One region of the Halobacillus sp. B29 genome, then DNA from elsewhere that is predicted to be linked to it. Evidence: a T-box and tRNA genes for the amino acid it is inferred to sense, from the RefSeq annotation. Region 1 holds a T-box; the other holds one or more tRNA genes.
What was found. A T-box is a leader RNA that pairs with one kind of tRNA and senses whether it is charged. The one in region 1 lies ahead of alaS (alanine--tRNA ligase), so its partner is inferred to be a tRNA-Ala.
Positions count from the first base shown of each region.

Region 1 (4,626 bases):
ACGTTCAGGTACCTGCTCCGGCTTTGTCTTTAAGCGTTCACCAGCTTGCTTTAACAATGTTTCCTTACCATTCATATAAAGGTAAGCATCTTTAGCTGTCACAGCTTCCATACGTCTGGTTCCAGCACCAATACCTGTCTCTGATACAATTTTGAATAAACCAATTTCTGCAGTATTTATAACATGGCATCCTCCGCAGAGTTCCAGGCTGTAATCACCTACTTGCACCACACGAACAGTGTCTCCGTATTTCTCTCCAAATAATGCCATAGCACCTTTTTCTTTGGCTTCCTCGATAGAACTATATTCTACTCTTACAGGAATAGACTGCCATACTTTTTCGTTTACGATAGATTCAATCTTTTCTAGCTCCTCATTGGAAACAGAACCAAAATGAGAGAAATCAAACCGTAGACGATCCGGAGCTACAAGAGAACCCGCCTGATTTACATGTTCGCCTAATACGTCTTTCAATGCTTGATGGAGCAAATGGGTAGCTGTATGATTCTTGACTATAAAGGACCGGGATTTTTCATCTATTTCTGCACGAACCCTGTCTCCCTTATGAAGCGAACCTTTTTGAATTACGGCTTCGTGCATATGCTGACCATTGGGTGCCTTTTGAACATTTGTTACTTCCAATAGGACGTTATCATTTTCTATACGGCCTTTATCAGCGATCTGACCGCCGCTCTCTGCGTAAAAAGGTGTTTTATCCAAAAATACGTAGACTGTATCGCCTTGTTCTGCTTGTTCACTAAACTCTTTCCCTTTAATCATTTCGACAATTTCTGCTTCTGTACGAAGCTGATCGTAACCGGTGAATTCACTGTCTACATGAACGTCCCCAAGTACACCTTCTTGAATCTGCATGGAACCAGTTTTCTGACGAGCGTTCCTTGCACGCTCCCGCTGCTTCTCCATTTCAAGCATAAATCCATCTTCATCAATGGTAAAACCAGCATCAGCTACATATTCTTCCGTGAGCTCCTTAGGAAAACCATACGTATCGTAGAGACGAAATACTTCTGTCCCAGGGAATATATTACTCCCCTTTTCTGATTCCTGCTTCATAATTGTCGATAAGATGGCAAGTCCATCATTTAATGTTTCGTGGAAACGTTCCTCTTCCGTTTTAATTACGTTTTGGATAAAGGACTGCTTCTCTTTTACTTCAGGATAGAAGTCGACCATAATTTCAGCTACTTCCGGTACTAATTTGTACATGAAAGGCTGATCTATACCAATTTGTTTAGCAAACCTTACAGCGCGGCGCAACAAACGGCGCAGAACGTAGCCTCTTCCTTCATTAGACGGCAGAGCCCCGTCACTTACTGCAAAAGATACTGTACGCATATGATCTGCTATAACTTTAAAGGAAGAATCTCCTTCCTCACTTTCTCCATACTTCCTTCCAGAAATAGACTCTGTAGCTTCAATTAAAGGTTTGAATAAATCTGTTTCGAAATTGGTAGGCGTATCTTGAATAACACAGACAATTCTCTCAAGGCCCATGCCTGTATCAATGTTTTTCTTCGGTAAGGGTGTGTAAGTATCATCAGGATTATGGTTAAACTGGGAGAATACTAAATTCCAGATTTCTAAATAGCGTTCATTTTCGCCACCCGGATAAAGTTCAGGATCTTGAGAATCATTCCCGTATTTTTCACCACGATCGTAAAAGATTTCAGTATTTGGACCACTCGGGCCCTCCCCAATATCCCAGAAGTTTTCCTCAATACGGATAATTCGCTCTTCATCAATCCCGACAATGTCGCGCCATATCGTATAGGCTTCATCATCTTCTGGATGAACGGTAACAGATAACCTGCTTTCGTCAAATCCAATCCAATCTTCACTGGTCAGGAATTCCCAACCCCACTTCATCGCTTCCTCTTTAAAATAATCTCCAATAGAAAAGTTACCCAACATCTCAAAAAAAGTATGATGGCGGGCTGTAAACCCTACATTTTCTATATCGTTGGTCCGAATGGATTTTTGTACGTTCACAATCCTAGGATTCTCAGGAATAACCCGCCCGTCAAAGTATTTCTTCAGCGTAGCCACTCCACTGTTTATCCAAAGAAGTGTAGGATCCTCATGAGGAACAAGAGAAGCACTTGGTTCCACACTGTGATTTTTTTCTTTAAAAAAGTCCAGAAACATTTGTCGGACTTCAGCAGATGTCCATGATTTCATGTCGTTACCTCCTTATTAATAAATGCAACAAGCTTTATGCTCTTTTATAAACACTCTATTTTATCTGTACGAACAAAAAACTCCCGTCCCTGCCATCGGCAGGGACGGGAGTTTAAATCCGCGGTACCACCCTGATTATAGACATTAAACTGTCTATCACCTCAGACGCCAATAACGAGGCGCGACTCCGGCGGGGATTAACCGCACTCAGGAATAGCTTTCAGCAACCCTGTCCATAGCATACTTCTCAGCCTGGAGTATGCCTCTCTAATTATGGGTAATTGCTTACTTATTTCCTTCACTGTTTTTCGTTCGTATAGTGTCGATATGCGCTATTATAGATAACTGTTCCCTATCTGTCAATATGAATGCGTCCTTTATGAACTTCACTAACAATTACTTTTAGACATGTAAGAACAGGCACAGCTAAAATTAATCCAGGAATTCCTGCAAGTTCACCCCCTGCAAGCAAAGCAAAGATAATGACCAATGGGTGGATGTGAATACTTCTCCCCATAATATATGGAGAGAGCAAATTGCCTTCAAGTACTTGAATCACAAGGACTACCAACAGACTAAAAATAAGCAGTTTCACTGAAATAGTAGCAGCTACAACCAAGACTGGTACAGCCCCAAGTAAAGGACCAAAATACGGTATAATATTCGTTATTCCTGCTATAATTCCAAGAATAAGAGGATACGGGAGGTCCACCAGCCAAAATCCGAACGAGGCAAGGGCGCCTACAAATAGACTGATTAGAAGCTGCCCGCGAATATATCCTCCCAAAGAATGATTAAGTTCCCTGGTCAGTCTCCGGGCTTCATCATGCCAGGACACGGGTAATAAAGTCACTAAAGAGCTACCGATCATCTTGTAGTCCTTTAAAAAATAGAATGTCATTACGGGAATGACAGCAACTAAAAAGACCATATCAAAAATACCGCTTAAACCTGTAAGCAAGTTCATTAATTTAGTGCTAATCCATTCTTCGAAATCTGAAAAACTGCCATCCAATTTTTTATGAATACCATCTGGAAACCTTTCAGTTTGAGCGTATAACTGCTTTGTCCATACTTGATAAGATTCCGTTAAAGCAGGAATCTGCTCACTCAACAGTCTTACCTGTGTTAACAGACGGGGGTAGCCTTTATAGATTCCTAAACTTACTAAAGAAAAAAAAGCGAGGAATATAAACAAAATAGCAAGAGATCTTGAGATCCCCGTCTCTTCCAGCAGATTCACAAGAGGATGCAGCAATAAGGAAAGCACAAGAGCCAAGATAAAGGGCAGAAGGATTCTTCCAATCATGATCATAATATGATCATAATAGGGAAACAGCCAGGCTAGTAGTAATAGACTGAGAAGTATAATGAAGAAGATGACGAACCGACGTACCCACTTGGCTGTTTGATCACTCATCCTTGCTTAAGATCCTTGTTGATAGAATATGTCATTAAGAGAGCTTAGACTGCCATCTTCTTCAATTTGGTTTATGTTCATTTTACCGTTTTCAATAGCTAACTCCAGACAACAATTCCAACAATAATATTGCTCGTTCCCTATTTTACCAAGGTTTTTGCTCTTACAATTCGGACATTTCATGGGGAGACATACTCCTTTTTTACAAAACAGTATGTCCTTCCGAAATAAATTCATACATTATTCTATAAGATTATGAAGCCACTCCATTCCTTCCGCCACATATGCCTCAGTTGGCCTGGAGTGAGGAGTATGCTCCAGGATAAAATATTTTCCTTTTTTTTCAGCCAGTATTTCAATCATTGGCTTCATATTAAAGTGACCATTTTTTATATTTAGATCTGGATGAATTGGTACCCAATAGTATTTATCATCTAAAAAACTTACATTATGTACATGGACAACAGTTGTGTACGGAAGCAAAGGAAAGATGTACTCTTTCCATTTATCACCCGCTGCCATTCGATAATCTCCCATGTCAATGCAGATAGATAATTGATAGGTGTCCCACACCTCTTCAGGGAATTGATGAAGGTAGTGAATCCCTGCAGGTGAACGGTTATGACCAAGTTTAGGTTCGCAGACAATAGAGAGTTTGTATTTTTTCTGCAGCTCAGATAGAAAACGAAGTCCTTCTTCAATCATAGGCCGAGGATTTGAGCTCACAGTACCTTTGACATATGGAAAGTGAACTAGAATGTATTCCGCTCCGACACTTGCTGCCAAAGCGACTTCCTTTTCAAAATTTATTCGAGCCTCCAGAGGATCCATAGATACATGTTCGATTAGGTCGTACTTGCTATTCCCTCTAATAAGGGGCGAATGAATTCCAAAAGAGACTTGATTCCGTCTCGCCATTTTAAGAAAGCGATAAAAAGATGCTTCATCTGGAAATTCTCCGATTTCAATATGGTCAATTCCTGATTTAAATAACTGCTCAAACTGAC
Region 1 is NZ_JBQQCM010000002.1:227,510-232,135, reverse strand. It holds gene alaS (alanine--tRNA ligase) at 1-2,199, opposite strand, end outside; T-box leader at 2,297-2,510, opposite strand; gene ACTWP7_RS03360 (AI-2E family transporter) at 2,552-3,619, opposite strand; gene ACTWP7_RS03355 (sugar phosphate isomerase/epimerase family protein) at 3,860-4,626, opposite strand, start outside.

Region 2 (4,626 bases), on a different contig from region 1:
GCCAGGAGGGAGGCCTCCTGACTTGTTTTTATTGAGTCTTAAATGAAAAAGTAGTGCGTTTATGGTAGGGGGCGTTACCGTTTAATACAATAGATGGGAATCCTTCATGGTGAAGCGATGCCGGGGAACTTTGGGTTTCCATACATAAACCTAAATACTTTTCGGCAGATCTTTCTGCCAAAAGAAAGCTGTCATCGAGATTGTTTGAGGTGTACATGACCATGCCCGGTTGATCGGTAGTAATCTCGAGCGTCCGGCCGCTTGTTGGTTCTTCAACATGAACCTGTCCTTCTTCCAGAATAAAATAATGATCAAACCCGTCTTTCGCGATTTTGTTCTGAGGGTGAGGAGTCACCATCCCTTCCACCAGGTCTTTGCCTTCCCGGAAATCAAAAGGTGTGTCATCGACGTCCAACCATTTTCCAGTGGGGATCAGCTTATCGTCCAATTCGACAAATCGCGGACTGTTGAAGGTAAGGTGATGATTATGCAACGTCCTCTTATAGTTACCGCTTAAATTAAAGTAAGAATGGTTAGTTAATGTCAGAACCGTTGTTTCATCACTTTCCGCTTGATAGTCCACTACCAATTCGTTTTCGTTCGTTAACGTATAAGTTACGGTGACATCAAGATTGCCAGGGTACCCATCTTCTTCTTTTGAAACATTCAAAGAGAGCGTAAGACCGATCTGGTTCTCGCTTTCAAATGGAGTGACCTCCCATATCTTTTGATGAAATCCATTCGTACCGCCATGAAGGTGGTTAGGACCTTCATTGGCATCCAGATCGTAGGTTTGTCCTTCTAATGTAAAAGAAGATCCCTCAATTCGTCCGGCCACTCGTCCAATAATGGCTCCAAAATAATTAGGATCTTGTTTATAGTCTTCTAAATTCTTGTAGCCAAGGACTACATTTTCAAGTGTTCCGTGCTGATCCGGTACGAGCAGCTCAGTAATAATCCCACCGTAGTTTAAAACGCTGAGCTTCATGCCGTGATCGTTCATCAGGGAGTATTTTGTCCATCTATTGCTGACTTCTTTCGTCGTAATCTCCATGTTGTATGTACCTCCATTTTAAAAGCGAAGAATAGTATCCGCCTGTTCTATAATTTCTATAGTCTTCTTTAGTTTATCAGACATTTCTACGTATTTCGCTTAAACGGATAAGGTTCATGATAGAAAAAAGTGAATAAATAAAGAAGTGCGGGACCATTTAGGCTCCTGCAGTCTATCGCATCCTGCTAGGAGGAGTAAACTCTACGAAGACTCTTGAATTTTATCCAGCATATGATGAAAGGCTAAAGGGTCTTCAAAATCTTCTGCTGTCCAATTTTCATGAATCCATTGTTTTAATTCTTCCGGTGAATTGAACACCTCTCCACTGGTATCTTCTTTACGTATGGTATATCTTCCGTTATCAGGGTCGATCGTAATGATACAGGGATAGGCCCCATTTTTTCCGCTCAGCGTGAATTCCATTGTGAAATCATCCTTTTTAAAAGTTATTGTAACCTGGAAGACCATCTTCATACCAATTGTCTATGACATTGTATTTCTTAAGAAAATGGAGAGCAGTTTACCTTGAAAAACTGAAATGGAGGTTAGAAATATGGAGGAATATTCCGTAAAAAACCCTTGCGAAGAACTGGTGGTATCAGCTATAATAATATTTGTCGGATTAAGCGGCACGAAAGTGCTAGATCTGCAAATTTAATTCTATGGGGCATTAGCTCAGCTGGGAGAGCGCAACACTGGCAGTGTTGAGGTCAGCGGTTCGAGCCCGCTATGCTCCACTACAAGCGTTATATCAGTATTTTCAGTTTTTGAGTGTAAAATGGTCGAATTTAGACACTCACGAGTCCTCAGTTCACGACTTTACACATTGAAGCCACTTTTCTTTTGAGTAATTAAAACTCATTAGAAAGGTGGCTTTTTTATTATGCTTATAAGTTATGCGATTAAAGAATTTTTGATGAAAGCTTTGACTGCTCTTGTATTAATGTCTTTTCGTCTGTTCACTTAGTAAATGTCTCAAAAAGCATTTCATAAGTTTTCACTGAGTTTGTTCCTCATGAAGCGGTAAACCTTTTGTAAAATTAGAAATCTTTCTCATTGTGGGAGAGAGTTCGAGTGGCTTCTAAAAGGTATGCTCCAAACATTCTTGAGGTGATCGAGCCAGCCATTAGAGCTTTTAAGGCTTCTGTAAGATGAGAAGGATTAAGAAGAGCTTTGGGGGATATTTATGGGGTGCTCTTAAAGGGGCATTTTCGGTAGAACAAGGAAGACAGAAAGTAGATTGGGGAATTAGTTGGATAAAAACTAGTAAAGATTTCCTTTTAAAAGTGGTAAAATATATTTACTAGATTGAGTTTTCTGATTGAATTAGGATAGTTATAACTTCATAATCGCATAGCATAGGGGGAGAATTGAATTTACTTTATAGCAGTAATATCACAAGGTATGGGTGATCAAATAATTATTGGATTAAAATTTTTGATAGAAGCACTAACATGGGTGCTCGGTAAAACTATCGGTGGTTTATTAATTGGTGTATCAGGTTTTATTGGTGCGTTGTTTATTTATAGATACTTACATTATTATAAAATCAAAAGAAATGAGATTAAGGATGGTATCACTGCATTTTTAAAGAGGTGTAATGGTGCTTGGGAAAAAGGTGAAAGTTATCACATAACTACTAAAGAATTCCCCAGAGGAGAACCGATAAAAAAGAATATTTATCCAACTACCAAGGCAGTTACAGAATGGCTAAGGAGGGATAGACCAATTTATACCCATAATAGATGGGGGTTTAAGTATGATGAGGATTTTGTAAGAGACTTGCTTGAAGAGATGAGGGCTGAGGGTTTTGTGAATTGCATTCATAGCAAAGATACACATGAAGTTGAAGGATGGGTTTATGGAAGTGGTGCTTATCGGTTTGAAAGGCTATCATTATTTAATTTTAATAATGTGGAAATTAAAGATGATCTTAACTATATCACGATATCTCAAGGTAAAATGGAAATAGCTTTAGATAAAAATCATATAAGAAAAGTAGATATAAGCACTAAGAAAAGCGAATTTTTTATTGAGGATTTAGATAGGTATATATCTTTTGAGTGCGTTTATAAATGGCGTGCTAAATATTTTAAAAATAAAATTCAAGAATTTCAATCGAAAGAGGAATGGGAATACTTTTAATAAAATTTTATCGCACCAACTTATTGATAATGTAATTTGAAGCGATAGCTAATTACCCTCTCTTGAACGTTTTTATAAAGGAAAACACCTGCAATTATATTTATAGCAATGAGCTATAATTGAGTTTGTTTAACTTCTTCTATATAGTCTTCAATTTTTAATATGTATTCTGTCCTTAGTTTATTTCTTTCGTGGATTCCTTGCTTTATCAATTCTTCTTATCCTTACATTAAAGTAGAGAGTAATTAATGCGGAACCATCAGCCATTAGAGATTGAGTAACTTCTAATTACACTTCTTATCCAAATTGACATTTTCCACGTTAAACTTAAAATCTCTCCTCTTCTCATACATCAAGTGGAATTGAATGCCCCCCTAAGAATAACTGTGGTCCCTATGTACCCATTATCTTCATCCACAAATTTGGTTTATAATGGAATGATGTTTAAAATACCCATAATACTAGGTAATAAGTTATGGAATAATTTCTTGGTTTGTAGTACATTTAAAGGAGCATTATGGAAAATTAAAGGGGGAGCATAATGAAAAAATTAGGATGGATGTTCGCACTGTTGGTGTTGTTGATGGGACTAGTCGCTTGCGGTGGAGATGATTTTGCAGGGGATAGTGAGGCTAATGGGGAGACGAAATCAGAAGAAACTGCAACCAATGGAGATTCTGAGGAAGGTTCTTCTAACGAATCCTCAGAAAAAGCTGAAAAAGAGGAAAAGGCAGCTGAACCAAAATTAGAACTTGTCCAACAAGCAGAAGGAGCTTGGGAAGATTCTATCGGTGAAACATGGGTGCACTCGTCTGCTGTATATGAAAACACGGGTGATACGCCTGTTAGCATTGGGGAAACGCAAATGACCTTTGAATCAGAGAGTGGTGAGGTCTTGGGTACGGCACCGATGATTTACGCAGTGCCAGAGGTTGTGCAACCTGGGGAAACGGCTTTTATCTCGGAATCTACGATACTAGAAGGAGTCTCCGCAGACCAATTTGCTGGGACGTCTTTCAATTTTGGCTTTGACCAAGCGGATACAGAGAGCAACGTTCTTGAGGTCTCAGGAACCAAAGGTACTAAAGGAGACGAATATACCCCTTACAAGGTTACTGGAAAAGTGAAAAACACCACGGATGCCATGCAGGAGGACATTCGATTGGCTGCTGGATTGTTTTCATCAGATGGAGAGTTATTGGGAGTATTAACGGGTAGTGTTGATGTCGGTGTGAATCCTGGAAGTGAAGCTGGGTTTGAATTGACGTATCCTGAAATTCCAAAAGAAAATGTAGATAAAATTAAAAAAGTGGAAGTAAAAGCTTACGCTTGGACATGGTAAAAAAGACACTATTTGTGTCTTTTTTTGTCCTTTTAGGGTGATGGTTGATGTATCACCAACTAAAATGAGGCTACTTAATTTTCGT
Region 2 is NZ_JBQQCM010000001.1:344,179-348,804, forward strand. It holds gene ACTWP7_RS01640 (aldose epimerase family protein) at 29-1,054, opposite strand; gene ACTWP7_RS01645 (hypothetical protein) at 1,256-1,477, opposite strand; tRNA gene ACTWP7_RS01650 (tRNA-Ala) at 1,719-1,791, shown strand; gene ACTWP7_RS01655 (hypothetical protein) at 2,459-3,199, shown strand; gene ACTWP7_RS01660 (hypothetical protein) at 3,741-4,541, shown strand.
Region 2: it has a tRNA-Ala gene. The T-box ahead of alaS (alanine--tRNA ligase) is inferred to sense a tRNA for this amino acid. The anticodon was not compared.